Regions from separate parts of the Pseudarthrobacter sp. MDT3-1 genome, predicted to be linked through region 1. Evidence: predicted binding sites of a transcription regulator. Region 1 holds the regulator's gene; the other holds the start of a gene.
What was found. The regulator LexA, encoded in region 1, represses DNA repair genes until DNA is damaged. The targets are predictions, from matches to a motif close to TCGAACANNTGTTCGA.
Positions count from the first base shown of each region.

Region 2: ACX80X_RS08655 (LexA family protein) is a predicted target of LexA. The motif match lies at 6,024-6,039, and genes of this name have one in related genera.

Region 1 covers NZ_JBTNDX010000001.1:34,993-42,969, forward strand. The annotation lists gene hisH (imidazole glycerol phosphate synthase subunit HisH) at 1-67, opposite strand, end outside; gene hisB (imidazoleglycerol-phosphate dehydratase HisB) at 64-690, opposite strand; gene ACX80X_RS00170 (histidinol-phosphate transaminase) at 772-1,890, opposite strand; gene ACX80X_RS00175 (LysM peptidoglycan-binding domain-containing protein) at 1,969-2,409, opposite strand; gene lexA (transcriptional repressor LexA) at 2,759-3,505, shown strand; gene ACX80X_RS00185 (ATP-dependent DNA helicase) at 3,519-5,576, opposite strand; gene hflX (GTPase HflX) at 5,569-7,134, opposite strand; gene ACX80X_RS00195 (class I SAM-dependent methyltransferase) at 7,574-7,977, shown strand, end outside.
Region 2 covers NZ_JBTNDX010000008.1:158,058-166,034, forward strand. The annotation lists gene ACX80X_RS08635 (sacsin N-terminal ATP-binding-like domain-containing protein) at 1-3,806, shown strand, start outside; gene ACX80X_RS08640 (restriction endonuclease) at 4,005-4,886, shown strand; gene ACX80X_RS08645 (excisionase family DNA-binding protein) at 5,245-5,499, shown strand; gene ACX80X_RS08650 (three-helix bundle dimerization domain-containing protein) at 5,654-5,842, opposite strand; gene ACX80X_RS08655 (LexA family protein) at 6,053-6,484, shown strand; gene ACX80X_RS08660 (Y-family DNA polymerase) at 6,477-7,775, shown strand; gene ACX80X_RS08665 (hypothetical protein) at 7,937-7,977, opposite strand, start outside.

The DNA.
Region 1 (7,977 bases):
GCGACACAGGCTTCTTGCCGGTTGCCGGATCGATGACGGCGCCGTCCCGGAGAATTTGGCCGCTCACAGGGCACCCTTGGTGGAGGGGATTCCCTCCACGCGGGGATCGGGCTCTACCGCAGCACGCAGGGCGCGGGCGAAGGCCTTGAACTGCGCTTCCACAATGTGGTGCGGGTCGCGGCCCGCGATGACGTTCATGTGGAGGCAGATGCCGGCGTGAAGCGTGATGGCCTCAAAGACGTGGCGGGTCAATGACCCCGTGAAGTGGCCGCCGATCAAGTGGTACTCCTGCCCGGCAGGCTCTCCGCCGTGCACCAGGTAGGGGCGGCCGGAGACGTCGACGACGGCCTGCGCCAGGGCTTCGTCGAGGGGCACGGTGGCCTCGCCGAACCTGCGGATCCCGGCCTTGTTTCCCAAGGCTGTGCGCAGAACTTCACCGAACGTGATGGCGACGTCCTCCACGGTGTGGTGGACGTCAATGTGGGTGTCACCGGTGGCTTTGACCGTCATGTCAATGAGCGAGTGCTTGCAGAGCGCCGTCAGCATGTGGTCGTAGAACGGGACAGACGTGTCGATGTCCGAAACGCCCGTGCCGTCGAGGTTAATCTCCACGAGCACTGACGATTCACTGGTGGCACGCTCCATGCGTGCGGTCCGGGGCGCGGCAGCGTTCGATCCGGTGAAGCTCATGGTCATATGTCCTTTAGGCGAAGTCAGTGATGCGAAAGCGAAGGAGATGTGCCGGCGCGCGGCGGCGCCAATACTTCAAGTTTAGGCGGGCATCCTGGCCTGGCTGGCCAGGATGCGTTCCAGCGACGTCAGGAAGGCTGTGGTCTCCGTCTCAGTTCCCGCCGTGACACGCAGGTGGCCGGGGATGCCGACGTCGCGGATCAGCACGCCGTCGTCCAGCAGCCGCTGCCAGACGTCATGCGGGCTGTCGAGGCCGCCGAAGAAGACATAGTTCGAATCGGAGGCGGCAGGTTTGAGTCCCATTCGCGTGAGTTCCGAGACGATGCGGTCGCGCTGCTCCTTGATGTCCTCGACGTCGGCCATCAGCGCAGTGCGGTGCTGCAGGGCGGCGAGGGCTGTTGCCTGGGTGATGGCCGAAAGGTGGTACGGCAGCCGGACCAGGCGCAGTGCGTCCGTGACTTCAGGAGCGGCGGCCATGTAGCCCAGACGGGCGCCCGCGAGGGCGAACGCCTTGCTCATGGTGCGGGACACAATGAGGCGCTCCCGGCCGGGCAGCAACGTAAGGGCGCTCGGCGTTCCGTCGTGGGCGAACTCGTGGTAGGCCTCGTCAACGATGACGATGGTATGGCTGGCCTCGCCGGCCTCGTACACGGCCTCCACGACGTCCAGGCCCAGCCCAGTGCCGGTGGGATTGTTCGGCGAGCAGAGGAAAACGATGTTGGGCTGAAGCTCTTTGACCTGCAACGCGGCCGACTCGGCACTGAGCCCGTAATCGTCGGCCCGCTGCCCGACGATGTACCCGGTGTCCGTGCCGCTGGCCAGGAGCGGATACATGGAGTACGTGGGCGGGAATCCCAGGGCCGTCCGCCCGGGTCCGCCGAAGGCCTGGAGAATCTGCTGGAGGACCTCGTTGGACCCGTTGGCCGCCCAGATGTTGGTGGCATCCAGACCGTGGCCGAGATATTCGGCCAGCGCTTCCCGGAGTTCGGTGAACTCACGGTCCGGGTAGCGGTTGAGGCCCGCCGCGGCTTCCGTCACGGCCACGCTGATCGCGGCCCGGACGTCCGCCGGGACGCCATGGGTGTTTTCGTTGACGTTCAGCAGGATAGGTACATCCAACTGCGGGGCACCGTACGGGGTCAGTCCGCGGAGGTTGGTCCGGAGGGGAAGTCTGTTCAGACGCTCTAGCTGGTCATTCACCTGAACAGTTTAGGTCCGAAGCAGACGGCCGGAAAATGTGACGGCCTGCGGCGGCACACGCCCGAGCCCGCAGGCTCTTTACCTGGTGGGGACGAAGAGTTGCTGTCCGGGGACAACGCCGCCGGCGGAAAGGTTGTTCAACTGGGCAATATCCGCGATGACATCACGGGGATCACGCTCGGGCGCAACGGTACTGGCGATGGCCCAGAGTGACTGGCCGGCCTGCACCGTGACCGAGACTGTTGGCGTTAGCGACAGGTCGGCGGCAGAATCGGCGGCCTTTGCCGGGGCGTTGAGGAAACCTGCCAGGGAAAGCAGGATTGCGGCAAGAATCACCAGCGGGATGCCGATGAGGACAATCCGGCCCCTGCGGGTCAGGCGCAGCGGCGGCAACGGTTCCCTGCGCTGCCTTGGCGCCGAACCCGACGTCGAAACGGGTGCGGACCACTGCCGCGAGGTGAGGTCCTGCACGGAAATGAACTGCGGACGCGAGTCCTGCGAAGCAGATAAAGCTGACATGAAATGAGCCCTCCTGGACCATACTGTGCTGCCCGGCGCGCCCTCCGCGTCCACTTGCCGGTACCGGCCTGAGCCGTCCATAGATTCGAATATTCGAATCCGCAAGCAACGAGTAGAACACATGTTCGAACTTTGCTTCTTCATTTTTAGCACTTATCAACGAATATTGTCGAGACTCGCTAGAACAAATGTTTGAAAAAGCCCTGTGGCTGGCCTACGTTTGGATGAAAGAACAACCACCTCTGTAGTTCATCAGCAGGGTCTGACAATCAACTCCGACACCAGCCCCGGGGCGTTCCAGGCACCAGCGGCCGGAGCGGAGCCGGGCAACCGAAAGGCATTGGCGAACATGGCAGCACCAGCCGCCGAGGGCAAGGCGACACCGCAGCGCCGCCAACCCCCACGGACTCCCAAGGGGCTCACCGCCCGCCAAAAGAAGATCCTTGAAACCATCCAGCGCTCGGTGAATGACAACGGCTATCCGCCGTCGATGCGTGAAATCGGTGACACCGTGGGCCTGGCGAGTTTGTCGAGCGTGACCCACCAGCTCTCGCAACTGGAGAAGCTGGGATACCTTCGCCGGGACCCCAAGCGTCCGCGCGCCATGGAAGTCCTGATGCCGTTGACGCTTGACGGCGGGTCCCCTAAGGCGAACGGGACAACCAAGCCCTCAGTCCTGCACGGCATCGGCGGGACGGTCACCGAACTTCCCTCTGCCATGGACACCGCGATGGTGCCGTTGGTGGGCCGGATCGCGGCCGGCGGGCCCATCTTTGCTGACCAGGTGGTGGAAGATGTGATGCCCCTGCCCCGGCAGCTCGTGGGCCAGGGTGAGCTCTTTATGCTGCGCGTGGCCGGCGACTCCATGGTGGATGCTGCCATCTGCGACGGCGACTGGGTAGTGGTCCGACGGCAGGCAGACGCCTCCAACGGCGATATTGTCGCGGCCCTGCTGGACGACGAAGCCACCGTCAAGACCTTCCGCCAGCGCGATGGCCACACGTGGCTGTTGCCGCAGAACACCCAGTACGAGCCCATCCTGGGCGATCACGCCACAATCATGGGCAAGGTCGTCTCGGTCCTGCGGTCGCTATAGGACCTGCGCGCAGTCAGGCGCCCTTTCCGGCCAGCCTTTCCAGGGCGGCGAACGCGGTCTTGCGGTCCGTGGTGGGCCAGAACGGCGGCAGAGCGGCGCGGAGGAATCCGGCGTAGCGCTCGGTGGCCAGCCGGGAATCAAGCACCGCCACCACACCTTTATCTCCGGTGGAACGGATCAGCCTTCCCGCGCCCTGGGCCAGGCGGATGGCCGCGTGGGTCGCCGATACCGCCATAAAGCCGTTTCCGCCGGCCTGCGCAACGGCGCGGGACCGTGCGGTCATCAGCGGGTCATCCGGCCGCGGGAACGGGATGCGGTCGATCACCACCAGCCTGCATGATCCACCCGGAACATCAACGCCTTGCCACAGGGACATGGTGCCGAACAGGCAGGTATCGGGCTCGTCCGCGAACTGCTTCACCAGGGCCGTCATGGTGGAGTCGCCCTGGCAGAGAATGCTGAGGCCAAGCCGGGGACGCATCGCTTCAGCGGCCTCCTCGGCGGCTCGGCGCGACGAAAACAGACACAGGGCGCCGCCGCCGGACGCGCGGATCAGCGCCTCAAGTTCATCGAGGGCCTCCGGCGACGCCCCGCGGCCCGGCTTGGGGAGGTGCCCTGCGACGTAGAGGATCCCTTGTTTGGGATAGTCGAAGGGCGATCCGACATCGATCCCGCTCCAGCTGGGCGCGCCCTCCCCCACCAGTCCCAAGCCGCCGGCGGTCGGTTCAAAGGCTGAGCCGATGGCCAGGGTTGCCGAGGTCAGCACAACCGTGTGGCCGGCGAACAGCCCTTCGCGGAGCTTGCCGGCAACGCTAAGCGGCGCGATGTTGACCAGGACCGGCGCAGAGTCGTCGGGCTGCGCATAGCCCTGTTGCGGATCGAAGGAACTTGCGCGGGAAAACCACACAACCTCGCGGTTTTCACGGGCCACGATCAGCCGCTCGCACAGCTCGAGGATCAGCATCAGGCGTGAGCGCGCGAGCTGCCGCCCGCCGTCGGCCGTTTGGCTGCCGTCCCCCTTGGAATCGGACAGCGCGGCGCGGCAGGCCTCACGCAATTGGTCCACACAATCCAGCTGTTCGTCGTTGAGGCCATTCGGGAGCAGCCCGTTGGGCACGCCGGCCAAGGCGAGTTCCAGGTTGGCGGCAGCTGCGTTGAGGGCATCCACAGTGATGGCCGTGTGTTTCCGAGCGCCCGACGCCGCAGCGTGGACCATTGCCACGGAGAGTTGCCCCGATACCGCACCGGTGACCCGGTCCTGCAGTTCGTGGGCCTCGTCCACCACCACAACGTCGTATTCGGGAAGCACTGCCAGGCCTTCAAAGGCGCTGACAGCGAGCATGGCATGGTTGGTGACCACAACGTCGGCCTCGGCGGCGTCGTGGCGAGCCAGTTCGCTGAAGCATTCGGCTGCCATGGGGCATTTTTGGGCCCCCAGGCATTCCATGGACGTCACCGAAACTTGCCGCCAGGCCCGGTCAGTAACGCCGGGCAGGAGTTCGTCACGGTCGCCCGTGGTGGTCTTCTCCGCCCACTCGCGCAGGCGCACCACTTCCTTGCCCAGCTGGGACGAGGGCCCGCCCAATGCGGCGGCGAAATGCGGGACGCTGGTGTCTTCGCCGAGGGAGAACAGCTGGCCCTCGGCGGGTTCCTCGGAGGGGAACCCGCCTTCGAGCTTGTGCTGGCAGACATAGTTGGAGCGACCCTTGACCAGGGCCACCTTGACCGGGCGGTCCAGGGCAGGGGTGATGGTCTTCAGCAGCCGGGGAAGGTCGCGGCCCACAATCTGGGTCTGCAGCGCAAGCGTGGCCGTTGACACCAAGGTGGGTTTGTTGCTCACCAGCGAGTGCGCAATGAGCGGAATGAGGTAGGCCAGCGACTTTCCGGTCCCCGTTCCGGCCTGAACCAAGAGGTGGTCGCCGGTTTCGATGGCCTTGGCCACCTGCCTGGCCATCTCGTGCTGCCCACTGCGGCTTTGACCGCCCATGCCGGCCACGGCGCGGTCGAGCAATTCGATCACGAACTGCTCGCCGGCCGTACCTTTGACTTCCCCTGCCGCAACCTCAGTCATGGTTGATGAAGGGTTCCAGTTCAGCCGCAAGGCCCTCACGCACCATCACCAAAACACGGGTACCGTGCTCGCCGTGATCCAGGCTCAGGATCTCGGCATCGGTCTCGTGCAGTTTGCTGATCAGGTCACCGCGGTCGTAGGGAATAAGGAGCTCCAGCTTCACGCCGGGCCGCGGAATCCCCTCACTGATGGCATGCAGCAGTTCGGGGATCCCCTGGCCTGTGCGTGCCGAGACCACTACGTGGCGCGGCTCGCGCTGCTTGAGGCGCTCCACCACAAAAGGATCCGCGGCATCGGCCTTGTTCAGGACAATGATTTCGGGCACCTTGCGGGCATCCACTTCGCTGAAGACCTTGCGGACAGCGGCAATCTGGCCCTCGGGGTCCGGGTGGGACACGTCCACCACGTGCAGGATCAGATCCGCGTCAGCCACTTCCTCCAACGTGGAGCGGAAGGCCTCCACCAGCTGGGTGGGCAGTGAACGGACAAAACCCACGGTGTCCGCCAGGGTGTAGCCGAGGCCATCGGAGGTCTCTGCCTTTCGCACGGTGGGATCCAGGGTGGCGAAGAGTGCGTTCTCCACCAGCACGCCGGCGTCGGTCAGCCTGTTCAGCAGCGATGACTTCCCGGCGTTGGTGTACCCGGCAATCGCAACCGAAGGCACTGAATTACGACGGCGGTTGGCCCGCTTGGTCTCCCGCGCCGGCTTCATTGCAGCGATCTCGCGCCGCAGCTTGGCCATGCGGGTCCGGATCCGGCGACGGTCCAGTTCGATTTTTGTTTCACCCGGTCCGCGCGAACCCATGCCGGCGCCAGCGCCGCCCACCTGGCCACCGGCCTGGCGGGACATCGATTCACCCCAGCCACGCAGTCGTGGCAGGAGGTATTCGAGCTGCGCCAGTTCCACCTGGGCCTTGCCTTCACGGCTCTTGGCGTGCTGGGCAAAGATGTCCAGGATCAGGGCCGTGCGGTCAATGACTTTGACCTTGACAATGTCCTCGAGGCTACGCCTCTGGGACGGTGCCAGTTCGGCATCCACCACAACGGTGTCAGCCCCGGTGGCCATCACGATTTCCTTGAGCTCGAGGGCCTTTCCGGAACCCAGGAACGTGCCCGGGTCCGGTTTGGCACGGCGCTGCACCATCCCGTCCAGGACTTCCGAGCCTGCTGTTTCGGCGAGGGCGGCGAGCTCACGCAGGGAATTCTCCGCGTCCGCCAAGGTGCCTTCGGACCATAGCCCAGCCAGGACCACACGTTCGAGCCGCAGTTGCCGGTATTCGACCTCGGTGACATCTTCGAGTTCGGTGGACAGCCCGGCCACGCGCTTCAGCGCCCGGCGTTCCTCCCGGTCCTGCTGGTCGCCGTCGTAGCTGGTGTGTTCGTCGTCCAAGCGGGAGATCGCCTGGGCCCTGCCGAACACGCTCTTGTCACCGTCTGCGGCGGTGACGTTCCTGGCCGGTACGTCCTTGGCGAGAATCCGGTCGATGACAGCTTGGATCTCCTCGGGACTCATGTCCTGGGCTGCTGGATCTGAACCGGTGTTGGGCTGGCTGGTCATGGTCTCCTTTGAAGTTTCGGCATTTTCAGAATAGTGCCGATCGTTGTTCAGTGGTGAAGTATTCGCGCTGGGCTGACGGCTTGCAGTCATCCGGGCCTCCTGGTCTGCTGCGCGCCGGTCGGGACCGGGCCGCGCAGGGAGTCTTCGCATCCGGGGATGCGTGGAGTGGTGGAAGCGCGGGCAAAACAGCAAGGACCGGCGGCGGCAGATCGCTCGAGTATTGCCCGGCGGCATACCAGATACGGAAGACCTGGCATGTGGCGCACTTGCGGAAGGTTAATACCTGCATCGCTGCGGGGCACGGCTTCGGAACAGGCGGCGTCCGGGAGGGACACCGGCCGTGCCGGCTACTCGAAGATCAAGAACATGGGTTCAAGATTAGCAGAAGCGGTGCCCGCGGTTTCGCATTGTCCACCCCGGCCAACTAATCTGGCCAGTTATGGAGTCCGCACACTATTTCAGCGCATCGCCCGCCGGGCCGTTCACCCGCAAGCCGCTCACCGTGGAACTGGCCGGCGAGACACGCACGCTGCAGACGTCCGGCGGCATCTTCAGCCCCGACGGCATCGACAAGGGGACGGCGGTGCTCCTGGCCGAGGTCCCGGCCCCGGACCCCACAGGCAACCTCCTTGACATCGGCTGCGGCTGGGGGCCCATTGCCCTGACCCTCGCATTGCGGGCGCCACACGCCAAGGTCTACGCCGTGGACGTCAATGAACGCTGCATCACGCTGACCAACGAGAATGCGTCCCTGCTGGGCCTGGGCAACGTGCTGGCCAGCACTCCGGAGGCGGTGGACCCGGACCTGCGCTTTGACACGATCTGGTCCAATCCGCCCATCCG
Region 2 (7,977 bases), on a different contig from region 1:
TGAGTGCTGCTGTCAGCGAGTTTCTCGGCTCGTTGCCAGCGCGTCAGAAGCTGCCGATCTACGCCTTCCCGTTCCCTGTCGAGCAGGCGGACCTCGAACCCGATGCTGCCGCTATCGACACGCTGCGCGCGATTGGCTTTACGACGGTCATCCGTCTCCCCTTCCGAGACGGCGTCGAACGGTCGACGGTTGAAGAGGATCTTCTTGAGAACCTCGCGTCTCGGCTGCTGCTCTTTCTGCCGCACGTTGATCATCTGGAGCTGGAAGGCACATGCGGCGACTTCTCGTCTGAGATCGTCCGCAACCCGGACGCCGACGCCGAGCACGTCCTGCTCGAAACCAACAGCCGCGCCGAAGAGTGGTTCATCTATCGAGGGTCTGTAGCCCCAGACCCTGCAGTGCTCGAACCCCTCGGGGAATCGTGGAAGGAGATAGACGAGGTTCGCTTCGCCATCGCTGTGCCGGTGGACGGACATGGCCAGCCGCGCGTCGACGAGACATTCCCACTGCACGTCTACTTCCCGACCGACGAACAGCCAGGGCTGCACATGGCCGTCCACGCCGAGTGGATGCTGAGCATGGACCGACGTCTGATCGCGACTACGCCTGAAGCGGCGCAGTTCAACCGCATGCTGGTCCGAGCCATGGCGGATCATCTCAGGTCGACAGTCGCTCCAGATCTGGTCCGGCGGACTCAGGCGAGTTCGGCCGCAATCGAGGCACTGGTTCCAGCTATCAACCCCCCAGCCGGCGCGGGCGGAACCGCCATACGCAAGCGCTGGACCGAAGCGCTGCTCGATTCACCGTTCCTGCCCGCTGCCGACGGTTCATTGCGGCGTCCCGCAGATATCCGTCTCCTGCCGCGAAGCCTGCCGGATCCCGCCAAGGCGCATGAGTTGACCAACCTCGACCCAGCCCACACGCTGCGTCCGGACGTCGAACGGCTCGTTGCGATCAAGACCTTCCTCGCTGGTGCGCCTGACACCGATGAGATGGGGGTTGGTGAGTTCATCGCGCTACTGACAGCGCCGACACGAGAAACTGCCGAGAACTACTACCGCTTCCTAGCGGAGTGGCGCGAGGCAGTCGGGACCAAAATCGTCAACGAACTCAAGAAGGCTCCGATAGTCCTGGGTACTGCGGGGCAGATGCTGACGCCAACCACGGACACCATCTTCTTCCCACGGGAACGCGGTGAAGTCACCATTCCGGAAAACCTGCCGGTTCCCATCGCGTTTGTCCCCGACGCGGAGGACGTGCAGAAACTCCTCCGCGATCTAGGGATCAAGCCATTCGAGTGGCGCGAACTCATCCGCGAGTTCCTGATCAAGATTCTGAGCGATCCCGAGGCCGATCCCCATGCACGGGATGGCGCCATAGCCGGTCTGCGGGCCTATCGGCAGGTACGGCTACAGGGCAACGAAGATCTTGAGCCGGTGCTAGGGCGAGTGCTCCTTCCTGCCCGAACGGCAGACGGCTCCGTCCACGAGCTGCGTCCAGCAGCCGAGATCTACTTCAATGCACCGTGGTCTGGTTCCGATGAGTTGGAAGTCATCTACGGTCCCTTCGGCGAGGTAGAGTTCCTCGACATCGAGCCGCCGGAGGAGTCCGAACGTCGCCAGGACGACTTTGACTTCTATCGCATGCTCGGCGTGGTTGCGTATCCGCGCCTCGACGTTGCCAAGCCAGCTGAGACGTACGGCTACATGGTCAATAGCGGTAGGCATCCCCACCGCGGCGGGCTTTTCCGGGAGTGGTTCGAGCTGCCCGAGGTCAAGGCAGCAACGCAGTGCCCACAGGGCCATACCCAGTCTCAGCAACTGCGAGAGTCTTACCGCCTTGACCGCCTCGAAGAACTCATCGCGTCCAAGGAACCGGTCCGGCTCATGGCGCTCTGGAACCAGCTTGCCCGGCGGTGGGGCTCGGTCTACGAGGACGGCCTGCAGGCTCTCTTCTACTGCGTCCACGGCAGCCATGTCGGCGATCGTGGCCGTCCCGCGCCTTCTCTGTTTGCCTACACGCTGCGGTCTCATGCGTGGGTAGCGGTCGACCGAGGCAACGTGCCAGATCTCGTCCGTCCGTCGGAGGCGTGGATCGAGGCTGCGCAAACGCCGCGCCGAATCCAGGAGCGCATCCCGCGAATCAGCGAGGCGATGTACCAAACCCATGGCGGCGCCGGCCTGGCCGCAGTGCTGCATCTCACGGACGCCGGCCGTCCGCGTGTCGCTGACCTGCTGGTGCTGCTGGAGAGCATCGCCGATGAGGCCGACGCGGCCGAGGACACGAACCGTGAGATCGACCAGGGCGCACGCTGGGTCCAGCGCACCTTGCACGATGTACTCCGGGACGAGCCAGAGCCACACTCTGCACCAGAAACTGTGAGGCTACTGGCCAGCCAAGACGGCGTCACACAGTTCGTGGCGCAGCCACCCTATGCCGACGATCCGCTGCTTCGGGACACTTTCGAGAAGCAGCGCCCACTGCTCTCCGCCGAGGCCGGATTGACGAAGCTGACCCGCTACCTCGCGCTGGCCAGGCTCGACGACGCCGTTATCACCTCGGCACTTGCTTTCGGAGAGGACCACGGCGCGGTCTACGACGACGTAAGGCGGCGCATCAACAACATCAAGCCGTACCTATTTGCGCTGGTGCGTGCCGAGAACTCGAGCGCCGAGAACCGAGTCCGCCCAGCGCTCCGGAAGCTAGAACTCGTCGTCTGCGAACGGCTGGTCCTCACGTATGAGTACGACGGCACTAAGGTCTTCCGCGAGGATGCCGTCTGCTACATCGCGAGCCGTTCTGAGAAACGAAGCCGCCGCACGATCAATGTCGGCACGGCCTACCTTGAACTCGACCCGGCAACCGGCCAGCCGCACTGGTTCCCACTCGGACGACAACTGGCCCAGTACTTGAACGTGCCGACCCTATCCGATGCGTTCACCATGCTGCTAACGGCCTCCGCCGACGACCGTCAGCGCATGATGGCCGACCGCCAGATCCAGCCACAGGACATCACGGAGGCCCGCCGGCTGCTCAATCTGGCGCAGGAGGACGAGGAGGAACTCACTAACGTCCTCGATTCGCTCCTGCTCGAGCCGAGTGACGAGGACGAAGGTTTTTTGCTTGGCATGGCTGCGCTGGCAACAAGTCAAGCGGGAGACGTCTCGGAGCAGGTCCCGGAGACCAGCAGCAGCACGAACGACCCGAGGGACAATGAGTCGGCCGAGGACGTACAGGAGGCGGCGAGCAAGCCCTCGCCTAAGATTCCCCCACCGCCTGTCGACTTCTCGGCTGTCAGCATCGTTAATGGCGTACCGCCCAAGTCCGGGGATTCCGGCGCTACCAAGCAGAACGGTCACCAAGGAGGCGGCTACAGCACGGCGCCGAGCATTCACATCGAGCAAGAGAATCGCCGCATCGGCAAACGTGGCGAAGAGGTGGTGTACCACGCTGAACGTCAACGATTGAAGAAGCACGGCAAGAACCCCGACTCGGTTCGCTGGGTGTCCAAGGTCGACGAGCTGTCGCCGTTCGACATGACCAGCGTTGATGAAGACGACCAGCTGATCTACATTGAAGTCAAATCGACGAACGGCGCCGATCCCACGGAGGCGTTCTACATTTCGCGCGGCGAGCTGATCGAGGCCACGGTGCGCCGGAGTCGGTACTACATCTATCGGGTGACTGACGTCGACGCCGCAGTGCCAACGATCACGAGGTGGGCAGATCCGCTTGGATTGATCAAGGATGGCAAAGGGCACTTGCTGCTTGCGAAGGCGCAGATGACGCTCCGCTCTGGTGGGTGACGCCGAGGATGAGCGACGAAGGACTTCAAGTAGTCTCGGTCCAGCCCGGAGCGGCGCTAAACCCGGGTTCTGAAAAAGATATCGTCTACTTACGACGTGGTCTCATCAACCAATCGTTTTATCCTTATCGCGTTCAGCCCATCACACACAGTGCACGCGGTTGCTTTGGCCGATCTTCCTGACCGATAGGCTTCAGCCATGGTGGATTCGAAGGGACTCTCTAGGGAATACGAGAGCGCGGTGGCAGATGTTGTCGGCTTTCTCGCCGGAGGTGAGGTGACGGTCGAGCGAGACGTATACCTCCCGGGGAGGCAGTCCGACACGCCTCGACAGATCGACATTCTCGTTCGCGGACCAATGTTTGGTCTCAGCGAAGCAACCTTGGTTATCGATTGCAAGCGCTATAGCAAGAAGTTGGATGTCAACGATGTCGGGCAATTCGCGCAGGCCCTGGCCGATGTGGGCGCCGTTGCCGGGTGGATTGTCAGCACCAAAGGAGCTTCGCGGGCCGCTCAACAACTCGCGAGCCGACAGCGGGGTATACGGACCGAGATTATGTCTATCGAGGAACTCCTCGGGTGGTCGCCGCCCGGAACGCGACACGTGACGTTGGGGGTCCCCCAGGCACACCTTGACAGGGCGCTCGTCATCACACGGAAGGCAGGTTTCCGTGTAACCCGCGACGCTAGCCCTCAAGAGAAGGCGGCTACCGAGGGCGAGATCCTGCTGAACGCCTACCGCCACTACGGAATGCAGGAGCATGAGAAACACCGACAAGATTGCACCGACTTGGTCCGGCGCCTTGAAGCAGGCGGCATCACACCGCTCCGGGAGATCGGTAATGGAGTTGTCGCCGCGGGAGGTACTCCGGCCCACCGCTGGCTGTCAGTGACCCGCCACGGAGCGGATCTCGGTGTAAAAGTACTCGCTGCTACTGAAAGCGATATTCAACGCGAGCTGGACTCAATAGCGCAATTCTGGGACGATGACTCATTCGTGAGAGCTGGGTTGGATGTTGTCCGTCCTGAGCCTTGGCCGATACCAGGGCTCTTCCAAGAGAGGATTCGTAGCAGCGGGTAATCCTCCCCCGCTGGCTGACTTCAAAAAGGAACGGGACATGGCGCGGCGTTGGCCTCCTTGTCATTCCTTTTTGTGTCATCCAACCCTTATGGTCCCAAGCGACAGGAGGTTGGTCATGCCCACGTGATAACTGACATTATCGTGTGCTATTCCGGCTGGTTTTTACGGACTGTCTCAAGATGAGGCAATGCGGGCAACTCGCCTGGGCCCGGTATCGAGCCCGAAGACGGCAGTAACGAGCAACCTACGTCGCCCCGTCGATCAATTTTGCTCGGGGGCGAACGCTTGGCTTAGCCGAACCGCGTGTCTGAGCATCGTGGAAGACGGAGCAGACGTATCGGCGAATACGATGAAGCCCATGTCGACACCGAACAAGCCGTCACCGCGCTTCCTCACCATTGATCAGATAGCCAACGAACTCAACGTCGGTTTGCCTCAAGTTCGGGCGCTGCTCAAGAGCGGGGAGTTGCGGGCCATCCAAATCGGCGCTCGGGGACAATGGAGAATAGGCGTGCAGGACTTTGAGAACTACATAATTGAGGCGTACCGTCAAACAGCCGAACGAATTGAAGCTGGACTAGTCGAAGAATTACCGGTTGAGACCGAGGCATGAAGAGACTACGCAGTTCAATCCACACACCCCAGTAATGATCCACCTAGAGGACCAGCCCATGAGAGGACTCGTGCGCAGTGTCCAGAGTGGGCGATATGTCCGCACTCGCTGTGGACGAACGGAGTCCGGTGAAGCGGGCGCATGGAAGTGTCAGTCACCGTCTGAGTCGGTTTTTGGCAGCTCGTTCAACCAGAACCGGCACATAATCCCGGATCGGTCCGTCTAGCGCGTTGACTTCTTCGCTGACGATCTCCTCAACTACCGAGCGCGGCTTGTCGGGAAACCGCTGCGCCAACCAATCAATGACGTGCGCCATTGCCTGAACTTCATTGTCCGTAGCCATCCACTCAGTTTCACCCCGACAATTGGTGGCGTCAACGGAAAGTTGAACCCACCCAACTCCGCCCCATAACCAGACGTGCCGTGGCCGCCTGACGCCGTTCGGCTCCGCAGGCTTTCATGCATCCGATGCAATTCTGCAAGGTCGAAACGAATGTCGGCCTTCACGAGTACACTGAAATCAATCGAACATATATTCGAATAAGGGTGTGTTGTGGGCGTTATTGTCGGTCCCCGTGTGATAGACGCGGGCGTGTCGTTGTTGTCGGTGCTGATCTCACCTGTGCCCGTGGCGGCAGGGTTTCCGTCGCCGGCTCAGGACTATTTTGATGGCCGGATCGATCTGAACGTGCACCTGATCAAGGACATCACCAGCACGTACGTGGTGAGGGTGTCCGGGGACTCGATGGAAGGCGCGGGGATCAGTGACGGCGATGAACTGATCGTGAACCGGGCCCTGGAGCCGCGGGACGGGTGCGTGGTCGTCGCGGTCCTGGACGGGGAACTGACCGTCAAGCGGCTGCGAATCACGCCCAGCGGTGTGGTGCTGCAGGCCGAAAACCCTGCGTACGCGGACATACGGGTGCCCAGCCTGAGCGAACTGACCGTCTGGGGTGTCGCGACCAGGTGCCTTCATCATGTCTAAGCCTGCTGTGATGCGGCGGATGCCGCAGATCGCGCACGTGGATGTGAACTGCTTCTACGCGTCCGCGGAGCGGGCGTTCGACCCCTCGCTAGAGGGGCGGCCGGTCGTTGTGTTGTCCAATAACGATGGCTGCGCCGTCACCCGCTCCCCCGAAGCTAAAGCGCTGGGCATTCCCATGGGTGAGCCGTGGTTCAAGCTCGCCCCACGGGCCAAGGAATGGGGCCTGGTTGCACTCTCCAGTAACTATGAGCTCTACGGGGACATCAGCGCCCGGGTCATGGAACTCCTGGGGCGGTACTCGGCCTGGCTGGAGGTCTACAGCATCGACGAGGCCTTCCTCGGCGTCAAAGGCACCCCCGACGAACTGCTCACCCTGGGCCGGGCGATGAAGACCACCGTCCGGCGGAACGTCGGAGTCCCGGTCTGCGTCGGGATCGCCGCCACCAAGACTCTGGCGAAACTGGCCAACAAATGGGCAAAGAACAACCCCGGCTTCGGCGGGGTCTGCCACTGGGACTCCATCCCCGCCCACGAACGCGAAGGGCTTATGGGCCGCCTGTCCGTGGTGGAGATCTGGGGCGTCGCGACCCGGCTGACCAAACGCCTGAACGTCATGGGCATTTTTTCGATCCTCGACCTGTCCAAGGCCGACCCGGTAATGATCCGGGACCGATTCTCCGTCGTCATGATGCGCACCGTCCTGGAACTCCAAGGCACCCCCTGCATCCCGATGGAGGAAGAACGCATCGGCCGGGACCAGCTGATCTTCTCGCGCTCCTTCGCCAAACCCATCACCACCACAGCCGGGATCCGGCAGGTCATGAGCGTCTACGGGCAGCAAGCCTCCGCCCGTTTAGCCAAACACGGGCTGCAGGCCAAAGTCCTCACCGCTTTTGCGGGCACGTCGCACTTCAACCCCAAAGACACCTCCTACCCGTCGGTCTGTGTCCCGCTGCCGATGCCCACCGCGGACCCGGTGATCCTGACCAAGGCCGCCCACGCACTCCTCCCCTACATCAACGAGGGCATCCGGTACGCGAGGGCCGGGATCATGGTCACCGACCTGCGGCCCACCGGAAACCAGGCGCCGCTGGCCCTGTTCGAGAACCCGCACGAGGAACGCCACGTCGGAACCCTCCTTGAAGACGTCACCAAAAAGTACGGCCGCGGCTCCATCGGTCTGGGTTACGGCGGAATCCGTGGCGGGCCGGACTGGACCATGAAACGGGACATGCTCTCCCCCCGCTACACCACCCACTGGGACGAACTCCCCCTCGTCAAAGCCGCCTAAGACACCAACCCCCACGACCGCACTGCAGCATCACGAAAGAACGAACTCATGACCATCACGCAAGAAGCCCCCACACAGACCACCAAGGTGCGCCTCGCCTCGAAACGCACCGGTTATCTACCCCTAACGAGGTACGTTGTCCCTTCGCTAGAACTGCTGAGCTAGATCTCTCCCCGTTTGATCATGTATCTACACAACGCGT